2 regions of the Lactococcus sp. genome follow, and region 2 is predicted to be linked to the other one. Evidence: predicted binding sites of a transcription regulator. Region 2 holds the regulator's gene; the other holds the start of a gene.
What was found. The regulator Rex, encoded in region 2, represses fermentation and respiration genes when NADH is low (regulators of the CRP and FNR family bind a similar motif). The targets are predictions, from matches to a motif close to TTGTGAANTANTTCACAA.
Positions count from the first base shown of each region.

Region 1: a site for Rex is predicted at 2,251-2,268, ahead of adhE (bifunctional acetaldehyde-CoA/alcohol dehydrogenase). Genes of this name have one in related genera too.

Region 1 covers NZ_JAVXIY010000014.1:24,233-30,927, forward strand. The annotation lists gene adhE (bifunctional acetaldehyde-CoA/alcohol dehydrogenase) at 1-2,167, opposite strand, end outside; gene RSC39_RS11580 (lactonase family protein) at 2,423-3,448, opposite strand; gene rpsB (30S ribosomal protein S2) at 3,843-4,610, shown strand; gene tsf (translation elongation factor Ts) at 4,732-5,760, shown strand; gene ezrA (septation ring formation regulator EzrA) at 5,963-6,695, shown strand, end outside.
Region 2 covers NZ_JAVXIY010000006.1:59,080-65,774, reverse strand. The annotation lists gene RSC39_RS07130 (dihydroorotase) at 1-1,279, opposite strand, end outside; gene pyrE (orotate phosphoribosyltransferase) at 1,421-2,050, opposite strand; gene RSC39_RS07120 (hypothetical protein) at 2,123-2,272, shown strand; gene RSC39_RS07115 (ABC-F family ATP-binding cassette domain-containing protein) at 2,401-4,308, opposite strand; gene RSC39_RS07110 (Spx/MgsR family RNA polymerase-binding regulatory protein) at 4,481-4,873, opposite strand; gene RSC39_RS07105 (redox-sensing transcriptional repressor Rex) at 5,097-5,747, shown strand; gene radC (DNA repair protein RadC) at 5,933-6,616, opposite strand.

The DNA.
Region 1 (6,695 bases), on a different contig from region 2:
TCAAGTTTTCAAAGATAAGTTTGATGGCTTGAAGTGAAATTGGTTTTGTATAGTCAGAAGACATGACAGAAACATAAGATTCAAGCGCGTGTGACATGGCATCAATACCAGACCAAGAAACAGTACGTTTTGGTACAGTCATAACAAACTCGGGGTCAACAATGGCAACTTGTGGTGTCAGTTGGTAATCAGCAAGTGGATATTTAACGTGAGTTTCATCATCAGTGATAACCGCAAATGGAGTCACTTCAGAACCAGTACCAGAAGTAGTAGGGATAGCAACCATTTGTGCTTTGTGTGGGTGGTAGAATTTGATAATACGTTTACGAATATCAACAAATTTTTGAGCTAACTCTTGGAAGAGCTCTTTCAAACTTGCGTCATCGGAAAGGTCAGCCTCACCACGAGCATCATATTCATAAATCAAACGACCAATCTTACCAGCATCAAGGGCAGAACCACCACCAAGACAGATGACAGTGTCAGGTTCAAATTGTTTCATTTGACGAGCGATTGCAATGGCTTCACTCAAAGTTGGGTCAGGTTGGACTGAGCCATAAATGCTTGTTTCAACTTGAGTTGGGCGGATAGCAAGTTGTTCCAAAACTTTATCAACGAAACCGAATTTAACCATACCAGGGTCGGCAACAATGAAAGCTTTGTGGACGTGTGGCAATTCTTGTAAGTAAGAAATTGCATTTTTTTCGTAGTAAATTTCTTTTGGCAAACGAACCCATTGAGGGCGATTACGACGTTTAGCCACTGTTTTAACATTCAATAGATCGTATGTACTCAAATTGTGTGAAAGTGAATTTTTCCCCCATGAACCAGTTCCGAGCGTCAGTGATGGACGCATTGCATCAGTATAAATATCTCCGACCCCACCGATAGAGTCAGGTTGGTTAACGAGGATACGAGAAGCTTCGACTTTAATTCCGTATTCTTTGACAAATGGGTCGTCCATTGCACCGATTTGAATGGCAGCGTTGTGACCAGCTCCTTGGTAAGCAAGTAAGCTACGGACAATTTCAATTCCTTCTTCACGTGTTTCTGATTTGTAGATTGAAAGCAAAGGAGAAAGTTTTTCAGAAGAAAGAGCTTCCCCAATATTTTTCTTATCAAGTTCAAAAAGAAGAACATCTTTATCTTTAGGGACGTTAACACCAGCTTGTTCAGCAATCCATTGACCAGAACGACCAGCAACAGGACCAGTTACACCAAAACCTTCACCAGCACGTTCAACGAAAACAAAACTTTCAATTGCCTTGTAATCTTTTTTAGGAACCATATAAGCGCCTTGTGCTTGCATTTTAGCGACAAATTCATCATAGATTGATGCATCAATAACTGCAGAGTTTTCAGTCGCACAAATCATTCCGTTATCAAAACGTTTTGAAAGCAAGAGATCTTCAACAGCACGATCGATATTTGCAGTTGCATCAACGTACACTGCACCGTTACCAGCACCTACACCAAGTGAAGGATTACCAGACTTAAGCGCAGCATTGACCATACCTGGACCACCAGTTGCAAGAATTGTAGCAATTCCTCTATTTTGAATCAAAGCAGTCGTCATATCAAGACTGGGTACTTCAATCCATTGAATGAAGTCTTCAGGTGCACCAGCTTCAATCGCAGCATCATAAACAATTTTAGCTGCATGGCTTGAGCATTTTTGTGCTTGTGGGTGAAAGGCAAAGACAATAGCATTACGAGTCTTTGCAGCCAATAAAGATTTAAAGATGGCTGTTGATGTTGGATTAGTTGTTGGGACAATACCAGCAAGTACTCCAAGGGGGCTTGCGATTTCAACAGAACCAGCAACTTTGTTTTCAGCGATAACGCCAACTGTTTTATCATTTTTGATTGCATTATAAACAGATTCAGAAGCAAAATGGTTTTTTGTATCTTTGTCCTCAACAACTCCACGGCCAGTTTCATTAACGGCTTCGTGAGCGAGTTCCAGAGAATGTTTGCTTGCTGCAAGAGCCATTGCAGCAACAATAGTATCAACTTGAGTTTGTGTGTATCCTTCAAATTTAAGAACTGCAGCTTGAGCTTTTTTGACTAATTGATCAGTATAAGCGACAGCTTCTTGGAATTTTGCGACTTTTTCTTCAGCGCTTAAAACTTTCTTTGCAGCTGGAGCGGCTTTTTTAGTTGCCATATGTGTACGTTCTCCTTTGTGATTTCGTTCACTTTCTTTTACGTGAATAGTTTAACAAAGTTTTTTAAAGAAGTCAAGCGATATTGTGATGAAATTTACAAAAAAACTCATCAAACTTTTAGAAATCGCTTTATAAGTAAGGGTTTCAGACAAAAAAATATTGCCAAATCCTTTTAAAGATTTGGCAATATTTTTTTGTCTGATTTAGTAAAACTTTGTGAAAAAACAAAAGCAAGATTTACTAAAGTTTAGTTTTTACAAAGGTAAAACACAAGTAATTTCAGGAGCGTAAAAGTCTTTTTGTTCTAACGTTAATGACCCTGTATTTTTATCTCTCAAGAAAAGAGTTAAATTATCAGATTCTTGATGAGCGACAATGATATAATCTTCGGTTTTATTAAAATTAAAATCGCGTGGAATATGACCTTCAGTCTTTGTCCAACCAATAGATTCTAATTTTGTTCCGAGAGGACTTACCTTGTAAATTGCTAAAGAGTCGTGACCACGATTAGAAGCATAGAGGAACTTACCATCAGAAGAAATTCGAATAGCAGCTACCCCATTGGCTCCGTGATAGTCTTCAGGTAAAGTACTGATTGTTTGAAGACGAGCGAATCGTCCTTTTTCTTCATTATAGCTTAGAACTTCAATAGTTGAATTTAATTCTCCGACGAGATAAGCAATTTTTCCATTAGGATGGAAGCTGATGTGACGAGCTCCCATTCCTTTTTCGGCACGATAAATCGTAACGATATTGAGTTTACCTTCACCAATAACATCGTAAACAGTCACTTCATCTGTACCTAAATCACAAGTAACAAGACGACCATCTGGAGTTAAATCAGAGTAATGGACATGAGAACTTGCTTGCTCAGGTCGAGGACCAGAACCATTATGTTTAACTGTATCGGTTAATCTAAGGGAACCATCAGCTTGAATTTTGTACACACGAACTTCACCCAAGTGATAGTTAGCACCATAAACGAGTTGACGTGCTTCATCAACAGCCACATAACACAAAGGGGCTCCAGTACTCGTTACATTCCCTAGGTGAGTTGTATTTTGACCATCAAAATCAAAGGCAGCAATTCCACCACCATTTCCATCAGCAGCACAAGTGTAGAGGTGCCCTTTTTGATCAAGAGTGATATAAGTTGGATTTTGAACCGCTGCAACTTCAGTTAAAGCCGACAATTCAGCTTTCTTGCTATCTAATAGAACACTGTAAACGCCTTTGGATACACGTTTAGTATAACCGCCTAAAAGGATTTTTTCTTTCATATTTATCTCCTCACAAACTATTTTATTTACTATAATTATTTTATCACAAAAAAAGCGTTTTCAGCAAAAATATTAATTTTATTCTTAGAAAAAGATGTAAAAAACTCCCTTAAGGGGATTATATAGGCAAAAATATTCGTTAAATTTGTCAGACAACATTGAGATATAAAAAACAGAATAAAAAGAAAGTGGAGTAGGAGAGCTTTCTTTTACTCATATTGATAAAAGAAATAAATGAATAGATGCTTGCAAAAGTAGCTTAAACAATGTATAATGAAAGAGTTGCTATGCAACCATCTCGCATTTCGTCTCGACAAAGTCGTAGTGTACGCAAGTATTGCGGCTGCGGATGACAGATGAAAGAGGAAAAACTATTTTAAAAGGAGACATTAACATGTCAGTTATTTCAATGAAACAACTTCTTGAAGCTGGTGTTCACTTCGGTCACCAAACTCGTCGTTGGAACCCTAAAATGAAACCATACATCTTCACAGAACGTAATGGTATCCACGTTATTGACCTTCAAAAAACTGTAAAACTTGTTGACGATGCTTACAACTATGTAAAAAACGCTTCACAAGAAGGCGCAGTAGTTCTTTTTGTTGGTACTAAAAAACAAGCTGCTGAAGCAGTAAAAGAAGAAGCTCTCCGCGCTGGTCAATACTACGTAAACCACCGTTGGTTGGGTGGTATGCTCACTAACTGGAATACAATCCAAACACGTGTGACACGCCTTAAAGAAATCAACAAAATGGAAGAAGAAGGAACTTTCGAAGTATTACCTAAGAAAGAAGTAGTTCTTCTTAACAAAGAACGCGAACGCCTTGAAAAATTCATCGGTGGTATCGCTGATATGCCTCGTATTCCAGATGTTATGTACATCGTTGACCCACATGCTGAACAAATCGCAGTAAAAGAAGCTAAAACTTTGGGGATCCCAGTTGTAGCAATGGTTGATACAAATGCAGATCCAGAACCAATCGACGTAGTTATTCCTGCAAATGATGATGCTATCCGTGCTGTTAAATTGATTACAGCTAAAATGGCAGATGCTATCATTGAAGGACGTCAAGGTGAAGATGCAGCGGAAGATTTCGTTGCAGAAGAAGCAGCTTCAGAAGAATCACTTGAAGAACTTGCTGAAATCGTTGAAGGTAAATAATTTTAACTTCAACTTATACTAAATTAAGTAACTACAACAGGCGAGGCCTTACGCCTCACCTGTTTTTTTAAATAAAACTACTGTCAATATTGACAGAATAAACACATAGGAGATTTACAAAATGGCAGTAACAGCAGCTCAAGTAAAAGAATTACGTGAAAAAACTGGTGCAGGAATTATGGACGCTAAACGTGCGCTCGTAGAAACTGACGGAAATATGGAAGCAGCAGCAGAACTTCTTCGTGAAAAAGGAATCGCTAAAGCAGCTAAAAAAGCTGACCGCGTTGCCGCTGAAGGACTTACAGGAATTGCTGTAAATGGAAATGTTGCAGCACTTGTTGAGTTGAATTCAGAAACAGACTTTGTTGCGAAAAATGACCAATTTGTTGCTTTGGTTAAAGAAACTGCAGAACTTCTTGCAGCTAGCAAACCAGCAAACAATGAAGAAGCGTTGGCTATCAAAACAGCTTCAGGCGTAACTCTTGAACAAGAACTTGTTCAAGCAACTGCAACAATCGGAGAAAAAATCACTTTCCGTCGTTTTGTAGTAATTGAAAAAACTGATGAGCAACACTTTGGTGCATACCAACATAATGGTGGTAAAATTGGGGTTATTTCAGTTATCGAAGGCGCTGACGAAACACTTGCTAAACAAGTATCAATGCACATTGCCGCTATGAACCCAACAGTTCTTTCTGCTGATGAACTTGATTCAGAATTTGTAAAAGCTGAATTAGCACAAATGAACCACAAAATTGATGAAGACAACGCTAGCCGTGTACTCGTTAACAAACCAGAACTTCCACATCATGAATATGGTTCTAAGAGCCAATTGACAGAAGAAGTTCTTGCAGCAGCAAAAGCTTCATTTGAAGAAGAACTTAAAGCTGAAGGCAAACCAGAAAAAATCTGGGACAAAATCCTTCCAGGTAAAATGGCTAAATTTATCGTTGACAACACAAAAGTTGACCAACAATTTGCTCTTCTTGCACAACTTTACATCATGGATGATAGCAAAACTGTTGAAGCTTTCCTTGAATCTAAAGGTGCTAAAGCAATTGCATTCACGCGTTTTGAAGTTGGTGAAGGAATTGAAAAAGCTGAAACAGACTTCGCAGCTGAAGTTGAAGCAGCAAAAGCAGGACTTTAATTTAATAAAAGACAACCTATACAGTGGTTGTTTTTTTATTTGAAAAATAAAAATAGATTTTCGACTAGAAAACTAAGAAAATAGTATATTTCTTTGACGCAATATGCTATAATTATATTTGAGATTTTCTATTTAATTAAAATCTATATAATCTAAGTAATTAAACTATTTCAAGTAATTAAATCATTTTATGGAGTAAAGCATGTCAAGTACTGTCATTATCCTCATTGTTGTCCTATTAGTTATTCTCGTAGCCTTCTACGTTTTTGCGATATTAATGCGAAAGAAAACGGAGGATCGTATATTAGCCCTTGAAGAACGGAAGGAATCCCTTTTCGATTTACCCGTTCAAGAAGAGATTGATTCTGTTAAGAAAATGCATCTTGTTGGACAATCTCAAACAATTTTTCGCGAATGGAATCAGAAATGGCTTGATCTATCATCGAATTCTTTTGCTGATCTGGAAGAACACATTTTTGAAGCTGAACAATTAAATGACTCATTTCATTTTTTCCGCGCTCGGGAATCTGTAGCAGATAGTGAAGCGCAGATTGATTTGATGGAAGGAGATGTTGAAGGAATTCGCCAAGGTGTTGCCCAACTTGTTGAGCAAGAAAAACGAAATTCAAACAAGATCCAAGAGTCTCTTGATTTGTATGATAGTCTACGCAGTGATATTGCTGACAATGCGGATTTGTATGGGACTGTCATCACTGAACTTGAAAAACATCTTGCTAATATTGAGACAGAGTTCTCTCAATTTGTAACGTTGAACTCAACTGGTGACCCGATTGAAGCAGCTGAAGTTTTAGAAACAGCCGAAGAGCATACAATTGCCTTGCGTGCGATAACTGAGCAAATCCCATCATTCATTAAAACAATTGAAAAAGATGTGCCAAAACGTCTGGAAGAATTACAAGAAGCAAGCGATAAGT
Region 2 (6,695 bases):
CTGTATTTTCATTTTGCTTGAAAACTATTTTCCCATCACAAATTGTATATTTAACTTGTCCTTGAACTTTTTGATGGATAAACGGTGAGTTGGTCGCTTTGGAATCAAAAGTTTCACCAACTTGATAGGTCTTTTCGGCATCAAATATCACAAGGTCAGCCGGACCAGCTTCTGCAAGGTAACCTGCATCAAAATCATATAATTTAGCTGGATTGACAGTCATTTTTGTCAGTAATTCGAGCAAAGTCAAATGACCTTTGGCAACCAAATTCGTCAAACCAAGTTGCAATGAAGTTTCTAAGCCAATCATTCCTGATGGGGCTTTATCAATGCTGACATTTTTTTCTTCATGAGTATGAGGGGCATGGTCAGTCGCAATCACATCAATTGTCCCATCTTTTAAGCCCGCAATAATTTTACTGATATCTGCATCTCTACGCAATGGAGGATTGAGTTTCGCATTTGTCCCTTGCTCAAAAATCATCTGTTCTGTAATTGAAAAATGTTGTGGTGTCACTTCTGCTGTAATTTTCGCGCCCAAATTTTTAGCAAATCGAACCACTTCGACAGATTCTCCTGCAGAAAGATGCTGTAAGTGCAAGCGTGCGCCTGTTTCATAAGCAATCATAGCATCACGCGCCATCATACTGTATTCTGAAACGGTCGGCGCTCCTGTGAAGCCACATTTATGAGCCACTTCTCCATCATTAACTCCAAGTGTCCCGATTAGATTTGGGTCTTCTTCATGAATCGAAAGCAAACGATCTGTTAGTTTGGCTTTCTGCAAGGCTTCCCGCAAGACTCCAGCGTCTGTCAACGGAATGCCATCGTCAGAAAAACCAATTGCCCCTGCTTTGATAAGTTCAGCAAAATCTGTCAAGTTTTCCCCATCAAAATCTTGCGTAATTGATGCAACTGCTTTAATCTTAATTGCTTCTTTTTTGGCAATTGCTAAAGTCTCTGTCAGTCCTTTTGGCGTAGATAAAATAGGTTTCGTATTGGCCATCATGACAACTGTTGTAAAACCACCTGCCGCTGCTGATTTTGCGCCACTATGAATGGTTTCTTTATGGGTCTGTCCTGGTTCACGAAAATGAACATGAACGTCAATTAATCCAGGAGCAATCACTAGACCGCTTGCGTCAATGATTTCAGCATTTTCTTCTGATAAGTTTATGCCAATTTTAGCTATTTTATTCTCTTGAATTAAAATATCTAAAATTTCATCACGATTTGATTTAGGGTCAATCAGACGACCATTTTTGATTAATAAAGTCATTTTCACCTTTCAATTTTACTGACAAGTCCTGTCATTTGCCAATTCAATAATTTCTGTGAGTTGAATCAAACTGACAAGTTGATATTTAACAGCAGAACTAGCAACTTTACTGACAATGTTATTCTATTTTCTGTCAGTAAATTATCCTTGCCAAGTTTCTTGATTTTCTTTGAATTTTTTGAGTAACTCTAGTTCTTCTTTAGTGACATATCCTGTTTCTTTAGCAATTTCAATCAACTCAGAATAATTTGTCAGTGTCGCCAATTTGACATCGGCATCAGCAAATTTTCTAGTCGCTTTTTCTAATTCATAAGTGAATATGGCAACCACACCAAGGACATCAGCGCCTTCACGTTCTGCGGCCGCGACCGCTTCTAAGACAGAACCTCCAGTGGAAATCAAATCTTCAACTACAACCATTTTTTGCCCTTTAGCCACACGACCTTCAACTTGATTGCCAGCCCCGTGGTTTTTTGGTTTACTACGGATATAAGCAAATGGTAATTTGAGATAGTCAGCAATAATTGCCCCATGGGGAATACCGGCTGTCGCAGTTCCAGCAATCACTTCAACTTCTGGAAATTCCGTTTTAATCAATTCCGCAAAAGCTCCTTCGATTTGACTACGAACTTCTGGATAGGCTAATGTCACTCGATTATCAGTATAAATTGGTGATTTAATTCCTGAGGCCCAAGTAAAAGGTTGACTTGGTGAAAGACTGACCGCCTTAATTTCTAATAAATCTGCAGCAATGGCTTTTGATATTGACATGATTTCTCCTTCTCAATTTACTGACAGAACCACCATAACGAACATGGATAACGTGCGACCCAATCGTGGTAATTGTCAGCAATAAAAAAACACCTGCCAAGAGACTTAGCAAGTGTAAAAAGTATCAAAACAAGTTCATTTTTACTGACAGAAAATCCTGTCAGTAAAAATAAAATTAGTTTTCCTGATTTCAACCTTGCTAGCCTCTCTGGACTAGTTTAAAAGTTACATTGCTTATTAGTTTAACAAACTTAAGAGAGATTTGCAAGTCTTAGTTTTTTCAATATTTCTTTATTGGCTTAGAAAAAAAGAATAGAAACACTATTCTTTTCTTCAATATCCTATGATGCTTACAAACTTTCTAATTCTTCCATTGCTTCTAAAAGCGCCATCTCTGTCTCATCTTTTTCATCATTAAGCAGGTCAATTTCAGCTTGTAACTCACCTAATTTCACAAAATCAGAAGTATTCTCTTGCATTTGAAGCATAAGTGTTTCGATTTTTATTTCTAACTCTGCTAGTTTTTCCTCACAAGAAGTAATTTCTCGCTCCACTTTTCGACGATTTTTTTGGGCTTCTTTCTGAGCCGTAAAATCTTGTTGAGCAAGACTTTCTACAAGCCCCCCATTGTCTGATTCATCACTTTGGGCTAACTGTTCTTCTTTTTTCTCAACATAATAGTCGTAATCGCCCAAAAATTCTGTACTTCCCTCTGGAGCGATTTCTAAAACTTTTGTCGCTACACGATTAATAAAGTAACGGTCATGGGAAACAAACAAGATTGTTCCAGGAAAATCAATTAAAGCATTTTCTAAAACTTCACGTGAGTCAATATCCAAATGGTTCGTAGGTTCATCTAAGACTAAGAAATTATCATGATTCATTGCTAATTTTGCAAGTAAAAGACGCGCTTTTTCCCCACCAGAGAGCATTCCCACTGTTTTCTTGACATCATCACCGCTAAAAAGAAAGGCTCCTAACATGTTGCGAATTTCCACTTCATTAAGCAAGCGATGTTCATTCCACAATTCGTCCAAAACGGTATTTGAAGTCGTCAAGCGCCCTTGTTCTTGATCATAATATCCCAAGGTAACATTGGCACCCAGTTTTGCTTGGCCAGCCAAAAAAGGGATTTGACCGACAATGGATTTGATTAAGGTCGTTTTACCCACACCGTTTGGCCCAACAATAGCCAAAGACTCCCCTTTGCGTTCATCAATATTGATTGGTCCAGATAGACGATTGTCTGAATAGCCTACCGTAGCCTCTGACACGGTCAGGACAACATTTCCTGAGGTTTTTTCCGGGGTGAAAGTAACATGAGCTGATTTGTCATCGCTCGTTGGTGCATCCAGTCGATCCATTTTTTCTAATTTTTTGCGACGCGATTGTGCCATTTTGGTCGTTGAAGCGCGCACTAGATTTTTGGCAACATAGTCTTCTAATTTTGCAATTTCTTTTTGTTGCTTTTCAAAGTTTTTAAGTTCTAATAGAAGTTTTTGCTCCCGTTGTTCGACATAACGTGAGTAATTACCAGAAAAACGAGTCAACTCGCCTCTTGATAACTCTAAAACTTCATTGACTACCTTATCCAAAAAGTAACGGTCATGGCTGACAATTAGTAAACTACCATCATAATTTTTAAGATAATTTTCAAGCCAAGCCAAAGTTTCAATATCCAAGTGGTTAGTTGGTTCGTCCAAAATCAACAGCTGTGGTTTTTCTAAAAGCATTTTCGCTAGGGCTAAACGCGTTTTTTGTCCACCTGATAAACTTGAAATTTCACGTTCCCACATCGACTCATCAAAACGAAAACCATTTAAAACTGACTTAATTTCAGATTCATAAGTAAAGCCGTTTTTCATGCGAAATTCTTCTGACAATGAATCATAGCGCTTCATTAAAAGCGTCAATTCATCAGCGGCAAGTTCTCCCATTTGCAGTTCCATTTGACGCAATTGCTTTTCCATTTGACGAAGCTGGTCAAAAACAGACAACATTTCAGAAAAAATCGTCCTTTGCGAATTTAAGCCAGTATCCTGAGCCAAATAATTCATGCTTAAGTCTTTTGTTTTTGAAATGGTTCCAAGACTTGCTTCTTCAACCCCAGCAATAATTTTAAGCAAAGTTGATTTACCGGCACCGTTTCGTCCAACTAAAGCTATTCTTGAATGGTCTTGTAGGCTGAAACTAATGTTTTCAAATAAGACATCGCCACCAAAAGTTCGTGCGATTCCATTTCCTTGCAATAAAATCATTATTATTAATCCTCTTCGTTAAATCTTAAACCTTTTTATCCCTGATTTTTTTCTTATATTTCATAGAAAAAGCAGTCCTTCTATTATAGCATTTAAACGATATATTTTGTAGTTTTCTCAAATAGTGTCATAAAAAAACCTATCAAATTTGATAAGTTTTTTAAAAATATTATTAAATTAAGATTAATCTTTCTCTTAATTCTACTCTACGAACTTCAGGTGGGATAAATGCTCTAATTCCGTCCTCATTGAAACCAATCAATAATCTTTGCTCATCAAAAATTAATGGACGTTTTAGAAGACGAGGATTTTCTTGAATCAATCTATAGGCCTCCTCTAAGCCCAATTCATCAAAATTATGGTTTAAGCCAGAGTAAGTCTTTCCTCGGGTAGCAATGACATCTTCCAAACCATTTTCTGTGAGAGACAAAATCTTGATTAAATCATCTTTCTCCATGATGTCTTTTATTAAATTAATTTCTTCAAACTCAATATGACGTTTATTCAACCATTTTTTGGCTTTTCTACAAGACGAGCACGAACCACTAAGATAAATTTTAATCATATATTCTCCCTATCTATTTTTTCATAATTCTATTCTACCATGAAAGCGCCTTAATTAAAAGAATAATATTAATATTTTTTAATCATTATCATTTTTCACTCATTTTTATTTGTTCTATCGTTCCTTTTGTTTGATAATTTCACAAATTTTTGATAAAATTATCACAAAGAAACTAATCATGATTAGTTTTAATAAATACGAATTACATTTTTGAGGTATAACAATGACTGACCATAAACCAAGCAAAAGCTTACCAAAAGCAACTGCAAAAAGGTTGCCACAATACTATCGACTTTTCAAAAGTCTAGTCGAAGAGAATGTGACACGCACAAATTCACAACTTATTTCTGAAAAAATTGGGGTAGATGCTGCCACAATTCGTCGTGATTTTTCTCTCTTTGGGGAATTAGGACGACGAGGCTACGGATATGAAACAAAAGTTCTTCGTGATTTCTTTGGAGAACTCCTTGGACAAGATCAAGAAACTCATATCGCATTGATTGGGGTCGGAAACCTTGGACGTGCGCTTCTTCATTATCAATTTCAAGACAGAAATAAAATGAGAATTACTCAGGCCTACGATATTTCTGGAAATCCACTAGTTGGGACTCAAACAGATGATGGCATTCCAATTTATAATATTTCTGATTTAGAAAAGAATGTTAAGAAATCAGACATAAAAACAGCCATTCTATCTGTTCGTAAGGAAAACGCTCAGGAAGTGGTTGATACCCTTGTTAAAGCAGGAATCAAAGGCTTTCTTAACTTTGCACCTATTCGCTTGAAAGTCCCTTCGGATGTTGTTGTTCAATCTATTGATTTAACTAAAGAATTGCAAACCTTGTTATTTTTCATGGGAGCTCAAGAAGAATAAAAGACAAGCAAAATTTTATCAAAACTATTAATGATACCTAGGCCTTCGTGTGCTTAGGTATTTTATTTTCAAGCCATCATCATTTTAATTTTTTCACAAATTTTTAGTTTATTATTTAGTACTAATTCCAGCATATCTTCAATCGAGTTAATCATTATTATTTTTCGGAAGTTAAGGCTAGTCAACTAAAATAAGTTGCTATCTTTCTCCCGAAAGCTATAATAATTACCCGCTCCCACAATAATATGATCAATAAAATTAATTCCTATATTATCACAAGCATTTTTTATTTTTTTTGTAAAAATTTTATCTGCTTGACTGGGTTGTAAATTGCCCGAGGGGTGATTATGTGCGACTAATAAACCAACCGAGAGATTTTTTACTGCATGATAAAGGATCTCTCGAGGACTAGCAGTTGCATGATTAACTGCTCCGATAAAAATAGTTTTCTTCTCAATAATCTGATTTTGTCCATCTAAATAGGTCGCGGTAAGATGTTCTTGCTCAAAATTTTGCATTTCAAAAGCAAGACTCATGCCATATTCTTTTGAACTTAAAACTTGACCATAACGTTTTCTGGTTGTCGTTTGTATTCTTTTTCCAAGTTCAATCATTGCTCGCAATTCAATAGCTTTTGTTTGCCCAATACCCGAAATCTCCTTGAGTTCACTTATAGATGCTTTGCGAAAATTATCCAATGTCCCAAAATGTTGCAAAAGTTCTAAAGCTAAATTCAATGATGAGTATTTTTTTCGACCCGTCCGCAATAATATTGCAAGTAACTCAACATCGGACAAATACTCTTCACCTAAAAGTTCTAAACGCTCTCTTGGTTGCATTGGATAAGATTTCTCTTTTAATTCGTACATACTTACTTATACGAAAAAACAAATCGTTTGTCACTGACAAATTAAAAAAATATAAAAAAGTTCTGACAGAATCAGAACT